Regions from separate parts of the Rummeliibacillus sp. BSL5 genome, predicted to be linked through region 2. Evidence: a T-box and tRNA genes for the amino acid it is inferred to sense, from the RefSeq annotation. Region 2 holds a T-box; the other holds one or more tRNA genes.
The links. A T-box is a leader RNA that pairs with one kind of tRNA and senses whether it is charged. The one in region 2 lies ahead of thrS (threonine--tRNA ligase), so its partner is inferred to be a tRNA-Thr.
Positions count from the first base shown of each region.

Region 1: it has a tRNA-Thr gene. The T-box ahead of thrS (threonine--tRNA ligase) is inferred to sense a tRNA for this amino acid. The anticodon was not compared.

Region 1 covers NZ_JAVGCV010000001.1:1,624,050-1,631,586, reverse strand. Annotated here, with positions in the region: gene RCJ93_RS08215 (hypothetical protein) at 1-2,393, shown strand, start outside; tRNA gene RCJ93_RS08210 (tRNA-Thr) at 2,619-2,689, opposite strand; gene RCJ93_RS08205 (potassium channel family protein) at 2,820-3,206, opposite strand; gene RCJ93_RS08200 (O-methyltransferase) at 3,368-4,006, opposite strand; gene RCJ93_RS08195 (hypothetical protein) at 3,990-4,319, opposite strand; gene RCJ93_RS08190 (WecB/TagA/CpsF family glycosyltransferase) at 4,502-5,215, opposite strand; gene RCJ93_RS08185 (S1C family serine protease) at 5,536-7,017, shown strand; gene RCJ93_RS08180 (C40 family peptidase) at 7,097-7,537, opposite strand, start outside.
Region 2 covers NZ_JAVGCV010000001.1:1,852,716-1,860,252, reverse strand. Annotated here, with positions in the region: gene RCJ93_RS09200 (nuclease-related domain-containing protein) at 145-1,095, opposite strand; gene thrS (threonine--tRNA ligase) at 1,542-3,455, opposite strand; T-box leader at 3,505-3,729, opposite strand; T-box leader at 3,790-4,013, opposite strand; gene RCJ93_RS09190 (LLM class flavin-dependent oxidoreductase) at 4,204-5,199, shown strand; gene RCJ93_RS09185 (S8 family peptidase) at 5,397-6,353, shown strand; gene RCJ93_RS09180 (hypothetical protein) at 6,350-6,535, shown strand; gene RCJ93_RS09175 (sigma-70 family RNA polymerase sigma factor) at 6,686-7,303, shown strand; gene RCJ93_RS09170 (YvrJ family protein) at 7,300-7,458, shown strand; gene RCJ93_RS09165 (hypothetical protein) at 7,462-7,537, shown strand, end outside.

The DNA.
Region 1 (7,537 bases), 230 kb from region 2:
GCGCTTCTGTCATAACAGCCGCCTTAGTGCCAGGTTCAACAAGCGCATTTGCAGCTTCTAAATACAAAGTATCAAAAGGTAAACTAATAAACGCTAAAACTGGTAAGGTTGTAAAAGGTTATGTTGTTTATAATTCAAAACTTTACTACAATGGCAAATTGAAAACTGGATACAAAACAGTTGGTTCAGGTAAAACAATCAAACTTTATTTCAATGGATCACTTAAAAAAGGTTACAAAACAGCAAAAGAAAATAAATTGTTGTTCTACAATGGATCACTTAAAAAAGGCTACAAAACAGCTGGTAACGGTGAACGCCTTTACAAAGATGGCTATCTTGACAAGGGCTACGAAGTATATGGTGATGTTGATAAAGATCCATCTCTATACTATAACGGCTACCTTAAATCAGGTTACAAAACAGCGAACAACGCAACTTTAATGTTCTACAATGGTAAATTATCAGAAGGCTACAAGACTGATAAAAATGGTACAGTTCTATATAATGAAGGTCGCTTAAACAAAGGATTTGTAAAAGTAGAAGATAAATTTTACAATGACGCAGAGCTAGCTAATGGAACTTTTGAGTATGAAGGTAAAAAAATTGAAATAAAAGATGGTATGGTAGTTTCTTTAAATGTTGAATCTGTAAAAGCTATTGATACTACATCAGCAAAAGTTTCATTTAGCAAAGCAATTGACTCACTTGACAAATCTGCATTCGAAGTAGTAAACAAAGCGACTGGTGAAAAACACGTAGTAAAAGCAGTTACATTGTCTGAAGATAAAAAATCAGCTACTTTAGAATTCTATAATGCATTTGCAGCTAATACTACCTATACTGTAAACACTAAAATAGGTGAAGATAATGTTACAAATGATTTAGTAATAGGTTCATTAAAGCCATCATCAGTGGAAGTAGCAAATCAAACTGTACAAGCTGATACTAATACAGTACTAGATTACAAAGTTAAAGACGAAAGCGGAGTAGATATTACTGCTTCATACCAACCTGGGACAACTGGTGTATCATTTGAATCAGCGTCTACTGCGATTAATAAAACAACAGGTGTAATTAACCTTGCTAAAGGTTCATCTATCAAAGCGAAAGTTGTAATTAAAGATGCTGATAAAGTTTTAGCTGAAAGCTCTGAAGTAACTATTTCTGCACAGGAAGCAGTAGCTTCAACAATTTCTGCTTGGACTGTAACAACTAGTGTTACTCCTGATTTCTCTAAACCAGCTTCAACAATTTATGGTTCAGGATATTCTTTAAAAGCTCAAGCAAAAGATCAATTAGGTAATGTAATTGCTGGTAATTTCACATATGAATCACAAAATAATGGTGTGGCAGTAGTTGATAAAACAACTGGTACCATTACACCTATGGGAACAGGCGTGGTTCCTGTGAAAATCTCATTAGTGAATGATGGCAAAGTAGTAGATACTAAAACAGTTGAAATTAAAGTAAACGCTGCAAAAGCAGTAGACTCGATTAAAGCTGAAAAGTCTTCTTTATTATTATCTAATACATCTGCAGATTCACAAGATTTAGCTGTTTCAGTTAAAGATCAATACGGTAATGCTTTTAGTACTGAGTTGAACAAGGAAGTTTTAGATAAAGACGGTAAAGCACTTGCTAAAGATGTAAATGTACCAACTGTAAAAGTGGAATCTGTAGCTGAAAAAACAGGTGAGTACACAGTAAATATTGCAACAGATAGTACGACAACTGCTGGCACATATACTGTAAAATTAGTAGCTGGTGAAAAATCAGCTACATTCACAGTAACTGTAAAACCTTCTGGGGAAGCAACTTCTTACGTTGCTAAAGAAATTCCAACGACAGTTGATTTAAAAGAAGCTTCTTTAAGCTTTTCTCCTAAGTTATATACTTCAGATGCTGAGGGTTTAACAGTTAAAGATGTAACTTCTGATGCAACAGTATCTGTTTCAGATAACGAAGGTGTAACTGTAAGTGGGGGTACAGTAACTGTTAATAAAGAAAAAGTTAAAGCTGGGGATACATTCACAGTTGTTGTAAAAGTTGGTCTTAATACTGTAGCTTCTAAAGTTGTAACTATAGTTGATACAACTTCAAAATATACTGCTGATTTTAAAGGGTACACTTTAACAGGAGAAATTAAGGGCAATCTAACTAATTTACTATCTAATAATGTAAGAGTTTTGATAGACGGTAAAGAAACAGATGTTTCAAAAACATTGAATGTTAAATCTACAAAATTTGTTGCAACTGATTCTACAGTAGTAAAGAATGATGGAGAACTTGCTGAAGGTACTGCGACCGTATATGTACAAGAAATTACTCTTTCAAATGATAAAGTTGTTACTTTCAATACACCTGTAAAATTCACTGTAAATGTTACTAAATAATTATCTCAAATGCATGGAACTAGTTTATAGGTAAACAGTTTAAGAAAAAGACCTTGATCTCATAGTAGATAAGGTCTTTTTATCTTTCGAGAAGTTCTAAGAGTTAATTGGTGTTTATCTTTTTGTGTGAATATATATTTTGAGGAAATACAAAGTAAACTACAAAAAATAAAACCCCTTCAACGTGAAGGGGTGGCATGTATTTAAGTTGTCGATTTTCTAATATGCCGACTAAGAGAATCGAACTCTTATCAGTGGATTACGAGACCACCGTTTTGCCATTAAACTAAGTCGGCAACAGTTATTTACACCAATAGTATAGCACTTTTATTTTCTTAATTCAGATTTCATGATTTAGGTGATATTCAAAAATGCCCTAGCATTATCTTGACTTATTCTTCTCCAATGCAACTGGGAAGAAATGAATTATTTTTCTTCCTCTTGTCCCTCGCGTTTCCACTTTCCACTTTTAAAGGTTTTCTTAAAATCATCATCATTATTGATGGTCGATTTGGCCAAAAGTATGAGTGTTAGGAGCATTGTGCCTGTTCCAACGATAAGATAGAACATAGTGAATACTTTTCCTATCGCTGTTTCAGGGGAAAGGTTGGTATCGATGCCGGTTGGAATAATGCTCACAACGCAGAAATAGATGGCGTCTAGAACGGCCCAGCCTTCTTTTTGTGTATAAAATAACACGCCTGACAGAATGATGAAAAATAGGGTAGTAATAAGCGATAAAAATAAAGGATGTTTTGATGATTTATACAAAGCTTCTAGCAGTCGTTTTAGTGTTAGGATAAATGAAATCAAAGTGAAAGAATTCCTCCTCGTTATTATTCATTGAATACAGTATCATGCAAGGGAAAATATTTCTAGGTTGAGGGGTGGGGTAGTCGGATAAGCAGGATTAGAAATTGAAAAAACTGCTCACAAAGCATATAGCATTTGCTAGCAGTCAGCATGTTGTATAACTACTTTATAACGCGTGAAACCGTCATTCCGTCGCCGATCGGTATTAATACAGATTGCAACTGAGAGTGTTCTGCGACTGTTTTATTGAACTCTTTCATGAACTCACTATAACGTTTAGGCTGTGAGTTTGAATCTGCAACACTCCCGCCAGCTAAGACATTGTCTGTGACAATAATAGCACCAACTTTGGCAAGCTCGATACAAGCGTTTAAATAGTTGATGTAATTTAGTTTGTCTGCATCTATAAAGAAAAAATCATATTGTTTATTATTTTCTTTTAGAATTTGGAGGCTTTCTAGTGCTGGACCAGTCAAGTAGGTAACTTGATTACCAAAGCCTGCTTTGGTTAAATTTTGATGAGCGAGGGTAGCATAGTTTTCCTCTAATTCGAGTGATGTTAAATAACCTTCGCTGCCAAATCCTCTTGCCAAGCATATGCCGCTATAGCCGCCAAGTGCTCCAATTTCTAGTACTTCTATAGCTTGTGATAAAGACACCAGCATTGTAAGAAGCTTACCAGAGCCGGGTGATACGGAGATAGAACGCATTCCGTTTTCTTCAATTGATGTCAGCACGTCCTCTAAATCTGTATCTGTTGGAGCGAAGAGGCTATCGATGTATTCATTGATTAATTTCATCTGCTGGATCTCCTATCATTTCTGAAGCTTCTTTAGAAGAATTTTCAATGTTTACCATTTCATCACTTTCTTCTAAATCAAATAGCTGTATGAATTCGTTGATAACCATATCGAGTGCCTTTAACTCGCCGATTAAGATTGGCTTAATAGTTTCAAATTCGGGTTCGTCTAGTTGCTGTTTGATAGTCATACGTTTTAGCTGAATCATCTCTAAAAACGCTATTGCTCTGCCGCGCCTAAATGTTTTAGGACCCTTTGTATGATGGCCGCCATGATGACGATGTCGGCCGCCTCTTTCCTCATTTGGTCTCATACCGCACCTCTTTCTGTATACAATTGTATACAATCGGAATATAAAATTATTGTATACAATTGTATACAATAAATCAATATAAATTATAAGAGCGAATTTTTATTAATAAATTGCTACTGGATTTTTGAATGGAAATTGGACATATAAAAAAGCCGATTCAATTTAATAGAATCGGCAAATTGTTATTTTGATTGCAACACCTTAAGCAGAAAAAGAGGTATCTTCATCATACGTTTTATACGGGTGGGTTGTGTGATTAGGCGATAGAACCATTCAAGATTAAGCTTGATAAAGAGTTGTGGCGCGCGGCGAACATTGCCTGATAACACGTCCAAACTGCCGCCTACGCCCATCATGACACAGTGCTCGAATTGATGGCGGTGGCTAGCTATCCATTCTTCTTGTTTGGGAGCTCCCGTAGCAATAAAGATAAAATCAGGCTTTAAGGACGCTGCCTGAGTAGCTACTGCGTCTCTGTCACCATAGCCATCAGCAGTCCCCACAATATTAATATGGGGGTAGAGGGCGATTGCCTTTTTAGCCGCTGCTTCTGCTATACCAGGCTTGCCACCATAAAAGAAGAATCGATTTTTATTAACATCAGCATTTTTCATAAATGCATGTACTAATTCATAGCCTGGTATCCGTTCCCGCAAAGGCGTACCTAATATTTTAGAACCGATGACAACGCCTATACCGTCTGCGACTACATAGGTGGATCGCTGTACGTATTGTTCATATTGTGCATTTTCTTTTGTTAGCATAACAATTTCTGGATTCGCTGTTACGATTGAAATGGGTTCCTTATTGCTGGTTGCCAAGGTCAAGACATGGCTAACAAACTCTTTTTTGGTAGTATCTACAAAAGGAATGCCCAATATATTTATCTTTTTCATTCAACTTACCTTCCATAACACGTTTTCCCTCATTATATACCACGGAAAGGAATCTTTAAATAAACCGAGTAGACATTATAAAGGAGACCTATGGAAAAGAAAGTAAGGTGTGCATATAGTGCTGAAAATAGGGTAAAACAAATAAGTAGAAATACCTTCGAAAAAAATCTATTTTCTCATTCTATTCTTTGGAATTTATGCTATGATAATCTTTGTGAAATTGAATCTAGAAAGCCGAATTGATAAAATTTTGAAACTTTCATATAGGCTCATTCGTCTATAGTATTGACAATTAAATAATGATAGGAAGTGGATGTGTGATGACTAAAAATCGACGGTATCAGCCAAAGAAAGCATCCATCAAAAGAATAGCTGTATCCATTGTATTAATAGCAGCCATTATCTTGGGTGCGTTTATGCTCCTAACCAAAAATGAAAAGTCAGCAAATGAAAATGAACATATTAAAGTAGAAAAAATCAATAAGCCTAAAAAGGAAGAGACAAAAAAGAAAGAAGAACCGAAAAAGGATCAAGAGGATAAGGTGACAGCTAGCCGTCAAGAGGGAAGTGTGACCAATGATATTCCTGCAACTGGCCAGCCAACGACGACCAAAGAAGAAACAAATGTTGTTATGCCTAAAAATGATACCTCTGCAATTATTGCAAACGCTAAAACGCAAGTCTATACGATCGTGACAGATTTGCAGCAAGGTTCTGGGTTCCTATTTAACAAAAAAGGAGACATTATCACGAATGCCCATGTGGCGAAAGATGCTTCTTATGTTTTAGTTTCAAATGAGCATGGCCAAGAGTTTCAAGGTCAGGTAATTGGAATTTCAAAAAAGACAGACGTTGCTCTTATACGTGTACCAGAACTGGAAGGGAAAGACCCGCTCGTTTTAGATACAGCACCAGCAAGACTTAACACGCCTGTTATTGCAATTGGTAGCCCGAATAATAAGGGCGGCACTTCAACTGAAGGAAAAATCACAAACATTGGCGCAGAGTTTACGGATGAATACACATATAGCGGACTATACGAAATGACGGCTCGTTTGCATCCTGGTTCTAGCGGTGGCCCACTGATTAATGCAGAAACAGGTAACGTAATTGGTATTAATTCGATTATTTTAACAGATCAACCTGAAATAGGTTACGCTATACCAATTAAACAAATAATGAATTTGATTACAGGATGGTCAAACAAAGATGTAGAAATCGATATTGATAACGATCAAGATTTTGATAATGATCACAGAGATGAAGCATATTTAGGGAAAGACTTGATAAAAGATTATATCGATAGCTTCTATGATCTTGTACCACTTGCTATTAAAGACCCTGTTAAAAGACCTTCATATGAGTCCTATATTCTACCAGGAAGCACAGCGCAAAATGCAGCATCTAAGATGTTAGAAACATACACAGCTGAAGGCAGAAAGTATAAAGATTTAAAACATTCAATCGGCAATATTCAAATCACAGACGATTATGCGACTGCCGAAGTTGACTCTACATTCACTTATGTAGATAAAAATAAGCAAGAGCATCAATTGAAAGAAAAAATAATCTATAAAATTGTTATCGACGACTATGCGGATTATCAATTTAAAGAAATTACAATCAGCAGTACTCAAGACGATGGAGCATCTGCAGAAGAGTTGGAGACACCAGAGCAAGATACTGATGTTGAAGAAACACCAGCCGTACAAACGAAAAGCATTAAGGAAAACAAATCTGTTGTAGAACCAAAGTCAACTGAACCTGCAAGTGAAGAAGAAACTTATCAAACTGCATCCTAATGAAAAAGCTCAGCTACGTTAGCTGAGCTTTTTTAACGTACGATATATTGTTCTAACGGGCACTACTTATAACATTCAGTTAGCGAATGCTACCGTAGCTATGAATGTAATTTTTCCAATAAGTGCTCATTGTTTGGTATTGTACATGGCTGCCTGCAGCATGTACAATCATGCCATTGCCTGCATAAATTGCCACATGTGTAATAGCACCGCCACCTACATTAAAGAATACTAAATCTCCTGGTTGTGGATTGCTTGTATATGGTACGGCAGTACGTTGCTGACGACTTGTACGTGGTAAAGTAATACCATGTTTACCTAAAACGTAGCGTGTAAAACCACTGCAGTCAAAACCAGATGGAGTAGTTCCACCATAAACATAAGGAACACCCAAGTAGTTTTTAGCTGTATTAACAATATCACTTTGATTTGTACTAGAAGAAGTTGTTTTAACGCCAGCGCCAGCTTTTAAGTAAGCTGCAGACATCCAGCCTGTTTTGCCTTGTGCACTAACTTTAAA
Region 2 (7,537 bases):
TGCTAAAGCTTTTACAGACGCTCCCATCCGATTTACCACCGCTCTTCATTAGTTAACTCACGAAATTGAGCAATTTAAGTCCTAAGCTGCTCCTAAATAGAGGTAGTATTTCGAGCAAAATCAAATTAGCAACGCGCAAGAAGATCATTGATAAGTAGGTATATAGCGCGCATCTTTATACTTACCTATCTTCTGAAGCTTCATCTGACTTAATAAGCGGTAGGCTTGCCGAGAATTCGCTAAGCCTAAATATTGATAGCATTCCAAACTTGAAATAGAGGGATCAATCAATGAAAAATAGTCATAGATAGCCTGGACATGAGCATCGCGACTTGTGTGATGGCAATAGGGACAGTACCAATGCATATTTATTCTTCGCATTTGCAATTTACGGCAGTTAGGACAAGCTACACCGTTCAAAACGTCCTTTCTAGAAAGGTTATACCTCTGCAATAATGGATAAGGATTATAATCAGTATGCTGTTTCAATAAGGATTGGACGAGTTTTTCTAGCTGCAGGGGTGACAATGGCTCTTTTTGTACCGGTATATTTCGAATATAGGGTTTAATATCATTTTTCAAAAGAATAGTATTAGCTGATGAAGTTAGTTCAATGTAGCTTGAGGAAAAAGGAAAAACTATCGCGCCGTAAATGGGGAGATTGATATAATTGTGTAAAAAGAATACTTGAAGTTGGTGGGTGTATTCTTCCAGTTGGGGTTCTGGACTAGGAAATGCATGTGTTTCACCTGTTGATAAATGGCGCACCAATTGTCGAGGATTTTGTCTTAATTCTATCGTTCCTTTGATATTCTTTACCTCAAACACAACTGCAAAATTTGTAGTTAACAGCAAAATATCTATTTGTATTTTAGATTCCAATACAAGAGATAAGTTATGAAATACATAATACTTTTCAGGTGAATGCAACTGACCAAGAGTATCAACTATAATTTTCTCTCCTAAATCGCCAGCTTCTATATTTCTCCATTGCCTCTCCAATTCCTGTTTCAAAGGATGAGTCGCTGATAACCGATCACTCAGTTTTCGCAAGGAATCTAAATAATGGGTGGGTGCAAAAGGTTTAATCAACATAAAAATCACTCCCAAACTCAATTGTTTAAACGAGTATATAATATGAAGAAACCTGTGTAAAATGGCTGACAATATTACAAACATCAAATAAATATACACAAAAGAAAAGCATACTTGTAAAATATAGTGAATGCTAAATTATGGCCAACTATTGCAGTTGAAAATTTATTATGCAAATATCGACTAATAGCCACAATGCCTAGCTTCAATGCTTACCATCGTTCTCTGTTGATTTACCATCACTGAGGACACATTTACTACCGTTCATACTCATTTAACAACCGCCCTCTAGAAGTTTACTCCCCAAAAAGTACAATTTAAGTCCCGAAGATACTCGCCCGTTCAGCAATCATGGGATCGCTTTGGAAAAGAAATGGCTGTCATTAAAAATATAAATAAGTAAATTAACAAGGGGAGGACCAATATTAGGTTCTCCCTTGTTTGTTTTAAATGCTGCGTTCATTTATTTGCTTTACAATATTCTTTTTAAAATCCTTAAACGGCATACTGATTGATTGTTTTTCGCCGTGCTTTCGAACATTTACTGCGTTTTCTTTTAACTCTTCTTCACCAAGCACAATAATATAAGGAATCTTTTGCATCTGTGCTCTTCTTATTTTATAGCCTAATTTTTCTTCGTCTTCATCAATTTTAACTCGTACTCCTAATTGTCTTAGCTGAGATTGGATTTTTAAGCAATAATCTAGGTGCACCTGAGAAACGGGGACAATTTGTACCTGTGTAGGAGCGAGCCAAACAGGGAAGGCTCCTGCAAAATGTTCAATTAAAATGCCTAAGAAACGATCGATGGAACCGAATACTGCGCGATGAATGACCACCGGACGAGCTTTTTCATTTTGTTTGTCTATATATGTTAAATCAAACTTCTCTGGTAGCTGGAAGTCGAGCTGTACTGTAGCACATTGATGGCTGCGTTGAATGGCATCTTTAATGTGAATATCAATTTTGGGACCATAAAACGCACCATCACCCTCATTGATTTTGTAAGGGTACCCCAAGTTATTTAGTACGTTTTCTAAAGCTGTTTCAGCACGATTCCAAAGTTCCTCGCTTCCCATTGAATCTTCTGGGCGTGTTGATAATTCTATTTCGTATTCAAACCCGAATACTTTATACACATGGTCGATGATCTTTAATGCAAGAGTAATTTCGTCTTCAATCTGTTCTGGTGTAACGAAAATATGAGCATCGTCCTGGCAAAATGATCTAACGCGTAATAATCCATTTAAAGCACCGCTGAATTCATGTCGATGAACTTGCCCGAATTCCGCCATGCGAATAGGCAAATCACGATAGGAATGTCGTTCATTTTTGAAAATGAGCATATGTCCAGGACAGTTCATCGGTTTTAAGGCAAAGCTTTGTTCATCAACCTGTGTAAAGTACATGTTTTCTTTGTAGTGATCCCAGTGACCGGATTGCTCCCACAATCTCTGATTCATCATGAGTGGAGTCCGCACCTCTTTATAATCATACTCAGCCTGTAAATTTCGTAAAAAGGACTCGAGCTCATTCCGTATAATCTGGCCATTTGCCAAATAGAAAGGCATGCCGGGTGCTTCCTCTGAGAACATGAATAACTCAAGCTCTTTTCCAAGTTTACGGTGATTTCGCTTTTCTGCTTCTTCTAGAAAGACGAAATAGTCACGTAGCTCATCCTTTGTTGCAAAAGCGACACCATAGATGCGTTGAAGCATTTTATTATTACTATCGCCTCGCCAATATGCCCCAGACACTTTTGTTAATTTAAAATGCTGGATCTTACCTGTAGAAGGTATATGGGGACCCCGGCATAAATCATAAAAGTCACCCTGTTCATAAACAGTAACTGTTTCATCCTGTGGAATGTCTTCTAACAACTCAAGTTTTAATGGATCATGCGCAAATAATTGCTTAGCTTTCTCGCGTGAAACTTCCTTTCGATTTATCTGCACGTTTTCATTAATGATTTGTTTCATGACCTTTTCTATTTGAGGTAAATCACTTGGAGTGATAGGGGAATCCAGCTCCACATCATAATAAAAACCATCTTCAATGACAGGACCAATTCCAAAATGAATAGAAGGATATATGCGTTTTAATGCGTGCGCCAATAAGTGGGCTGTTGAATGGCGAACCACTGCTATTCCTTCTTTTGAAGCTGCATCATATAAGGAAATCTGTGCATCTTCTGTAATCGGACGTGCTACATCTGTAGGTATCCCATTTACATAACCGACAATTGTCTTTTTAGAAAGACTGGGGCTAATGGAGTTGGCAATATCTGTTAGTGTTAGGCCTCGTTCGTATTGCTGTTGTTTGCCATCTGGAAATTGAATTTGTATAAATTGATCATTCATCATGTTAAACACTCCTATTTTTATAATAAAAAAACACACGCATCCCTAAACAAGGGACGAGTGTGTTGTTAACCCGTGGTTCCACCCAACTTTCCATACGCTAAAGAATAGCCTATGGCTCTGATGCTGTAACGTAGCATAGACGGTATTGGATACTACATTCCCCAATACAGCTCAAAGGTGGTAAATTATTTTCCTAAGCTAGGAAGATTTCAGCAAAACTTCCCTCTCTGTAAACCGTAAAAATAATTCCTGTCCTTATCATCGCTTTTGAATTTTTCATGCCAATCAATGGAATCCTCCGTTAAATACAAAAAAACGCACGCATCCCTAATAAAGGGACGAGTACGTTTTAACCCGTGGTTCCACCCAACTTCCCATAAGTTAGAAAACAACTTATGGCTTTGGTGCTGTAACGTAGCATAGACGGTACCGGATACTAGATTCCCCGATACAGCTCAAAGGTGGTAAATTACTCTCCTGCGTTAGGAAGATTTCAGCAAAACTTCCCTCTCTGTAAACCGTAAAAGTGATTCATGTCCTTATCAGTGCTTCTTTAGAATTAAAATTATTATATATATTATGATAAGTAGAACTATTTAGCAACACCTATTTTAATTATGAACAATTTATTATCTTAACCTCCTCACCAATCCAATCATTTTACATCCCCTTAAACTTCCGCTAGCATTATGACGTATAAATATCACATTTACACAGATAGATGAAAAAAGGAAGGATGAGTAACATGAGACTCTCTATTCTAGATCAAGCGCCGATTCCAAAAGGGGCTAAACCGGCACAGGCTTTAAAAAACAGCGAAACATTGGCGATTCTTGGCGAAGAGCTAGGCTATCACCGTATGTGGATGGCAGAGCATCATAACGGGCAATCGCTTGCAAGCTCTGCGCCTGAAGTAACAGCGGCTCACTTGGCTGCTAAAACAAACCGTATTCGTATCGGCACAGGCGGCATCATGATGATGCATTACTCACCATTAAAAGTAGCGGAAGTGTTCAAAACATTAAGCGCACTGTCACCTGGCCGCATCGACTTTGGCGTTGGACGCGCACCAGGCGGGGATACTTATGCTATTTATGCGATGGCAAAAGGTAAACGACCTGAGATGACGGATCAATATAAAGAAATTGAAACAACACTTAAGTTGATGAACGATCAAAAATCAGGCATCTCTGTCTACGATTCAGTCGTGGCGACACCAGCGCGCGTAGAACTTCCTGAAGCATGGTTATTAGGCTCGACTGGTAATAGTGCCGTACGAGCAGGTCGCATGGGAATGGGTTACTCCTTTGCTCAATTCTTCAATGGTGGAATGACGAGAGAAATCTTCGACACATATCGCGCTAATTTCGAGCCTTCATACTTTATGGAAACACCAGAAATTTTGGTGACATATGCGACAACTGTAGCGGAAACAAAAGAAGAAGCAGAATTCTTAGCAATGCCGATTGATATTTCTAGACTACAGCTGATGCAAGGCAACTTAATCCAAACCTTGTCACCAGAAGAAGCAAAAGACTATCCATTGACTGAAATGGACAAAATGATGATTGAAGAAAATCGCAAATTGCATCTAGTCGGAACACCGAAGGAAGTAGGCGATATTATTCGCCGAGATCAAGAGCAATATGGATTTGACGAAGCGATGTTCAATTGTAACCAATTCAGCATCGAAAGCCGAAAACAAAGCTACACACTATTAGCAAAAGAATTATTGGATTAATTTATATCCACAGCAGAAGCAGGGCAAATATGAATAAAAAAAGAAACCAGAAGCGCTGATTAAGTCAGTTCTTCTGGTTTTTTTGTGTTTAAGTAATCTATAAATGCTCTAATTATTAAAATTACTGGATAAAAAGGTTGTAGAATACTTTAATCATATTTCTTTATTCTACAAAAGCTAATAAAAGGAGTCTTTCTATGGAAGATACAGAAGTTAAATTAATACCGGATGAAGCATTAGTTTCTATGAGTAATATGGAAGAAGTTATCCCAACGAACATTCTAGAAATAGGTGCTCAAACAAAATGGAAAAGGGGGTTTTCTGGGCAAGAGGTAGTCATTGCTGTTATAGATACGGGTTGTGATAGTAGTCACCCAGATTTATCTGAAGCGATAATTGATGGCTATAATTTTACGACTGAGCATTATGGGAATCCTGAAAATTATAATGATACGAACGGTCACGGCACCCATGCAGCAGGTGTGATAGCAGCTGCGCAAAATAATAAAGGAGTTATAGGTATATCATTCAAATCCAAATTATTAATTTTAAAAGTACTAAATTCTGTTGGCGGTGGATCTATTGATAATCTAATTAAGTCTCTTGACTATGCTTCAAATTGGCGTGGACCAAATAATGAAAGAGTTAGAATCATATCTCTATCACTTGGTACAAAGCAATCTTCGACGGAGCTCCACAACGCTGTAAAGAGAGCGATAAATAATGGAATATCAGTTGTAGTAGCTTCAGGAAATGATGGTGATGGAGAATTTAGTACGAATGAATATCGATATCCAGGAGCTTATGAAGAAGTGATTGAGGTTGGGGCAATTGATCAGAATCAAAAAATAGCACATTTCTCAAATACAAATGAGTATGTTGATCTCTATGCTCCTGGAGTTAATGTGTATTCAACATTTCTAAATCAACAATATGCGATTTTATCAGGTACTTCAATGGCTGTACCACATGTAGCAGGAGCGTTAGGTTTACTGATTGAAGAGCATGAATATAAACAAAATAAAAGGTTAAGTGAACAAGAAATTTATGACATTCTAATGCTACATACAGAGAATAGAGAATTAAATAATTATAATATAAATATTTTATCTTTATCTAAAAAACCTTTTAAAAGAAAGGAGGAAATCAGATGAATGATTCCTTAACAATTAAAGAATTGTTTGTTAAATGCTATTGTGAATCTAGGAAAACACAAGCATACTTAACTCAGTGCTTGGATAAATGCCCAGAAGAGCAGAGAGAATACTTAATAGAGCTTGTAGAAAAAACAGCCTCAACCTCTAAAAAAATAAAAGAATTTTACGAAAAGCATTAGATTTTATTGTAAAAAATGGTATAATTAAAAAGTAAATATTCAGACAAAAAGTAGAATAAACCTATTTATGACTATACATTGCTAGTCATTTTTTTACAACCAAAAATAGAACATACATTCTCTTTTTGCGTAGGTGTGGAGGTAATTATTATGGAATTTAACATGACAGAAGGATATTGTACGGATGCCCTTCAAAAGTTCAAGTTGGATAATGAGGAGTTTTTAAAAAATAATATTGTTCTTTCCTTTCTTAAAAATAAGGACCATGAGGATTTATTTGTTACTGCTATATGTAATCCAACTATTGAAAATGAGAAAAAATTAGACAATGCCTTTAGGAAGTTTTATTTTCATATTCGGTTTATTTCTTTTATCTCAACAGCTATATATTTTAATGCAGTCAATTTTGATAAAAAACATAGAAAGATTCAACAACGACACCCTCTAACTGTTGATAGACCTTTAGGAAATGATGAAGATGGCACCTTTAAAGATTTAATTACTGATGAAAAAGCGCAAATTCATATTGATCATATTATACAAAAAGAAAGTATTTTGGATTATCTCGAAGATCCACAGTTATGCTCAGCGGTTGAGAAGTTAACGGAAAAGCAAAAGGAAATAATCAATTTAGCATTCGTAAACGGACTCTCAGACACCCAAATTGGGAAGATACTGAACAAATCTCAGCAATCTGTTTCTAAGACTAGAAAAAAAGCAATTCAGAATATAATACAGTCTTTTAAAGGAGGGAAAAATAGCAAATGACAGAAATCCCTGAATGGATTGTTATTTTAGGGAACTTTGGGTTTCCTATAGCCATAACAATGTACTTATTCGTTCGTTTTGAAAAGAAAATAGAAAATTTAGAAGCAGCTATAACAGAACTAGGACAAGTTATTAAAGAAACAAGGAGGAATTAATAGATGACAGTATTCTTATATGAGTTAGTAAAAGAATCACAAGAAAGCAAACATGCAATGCAATCATTAATTGATTTAT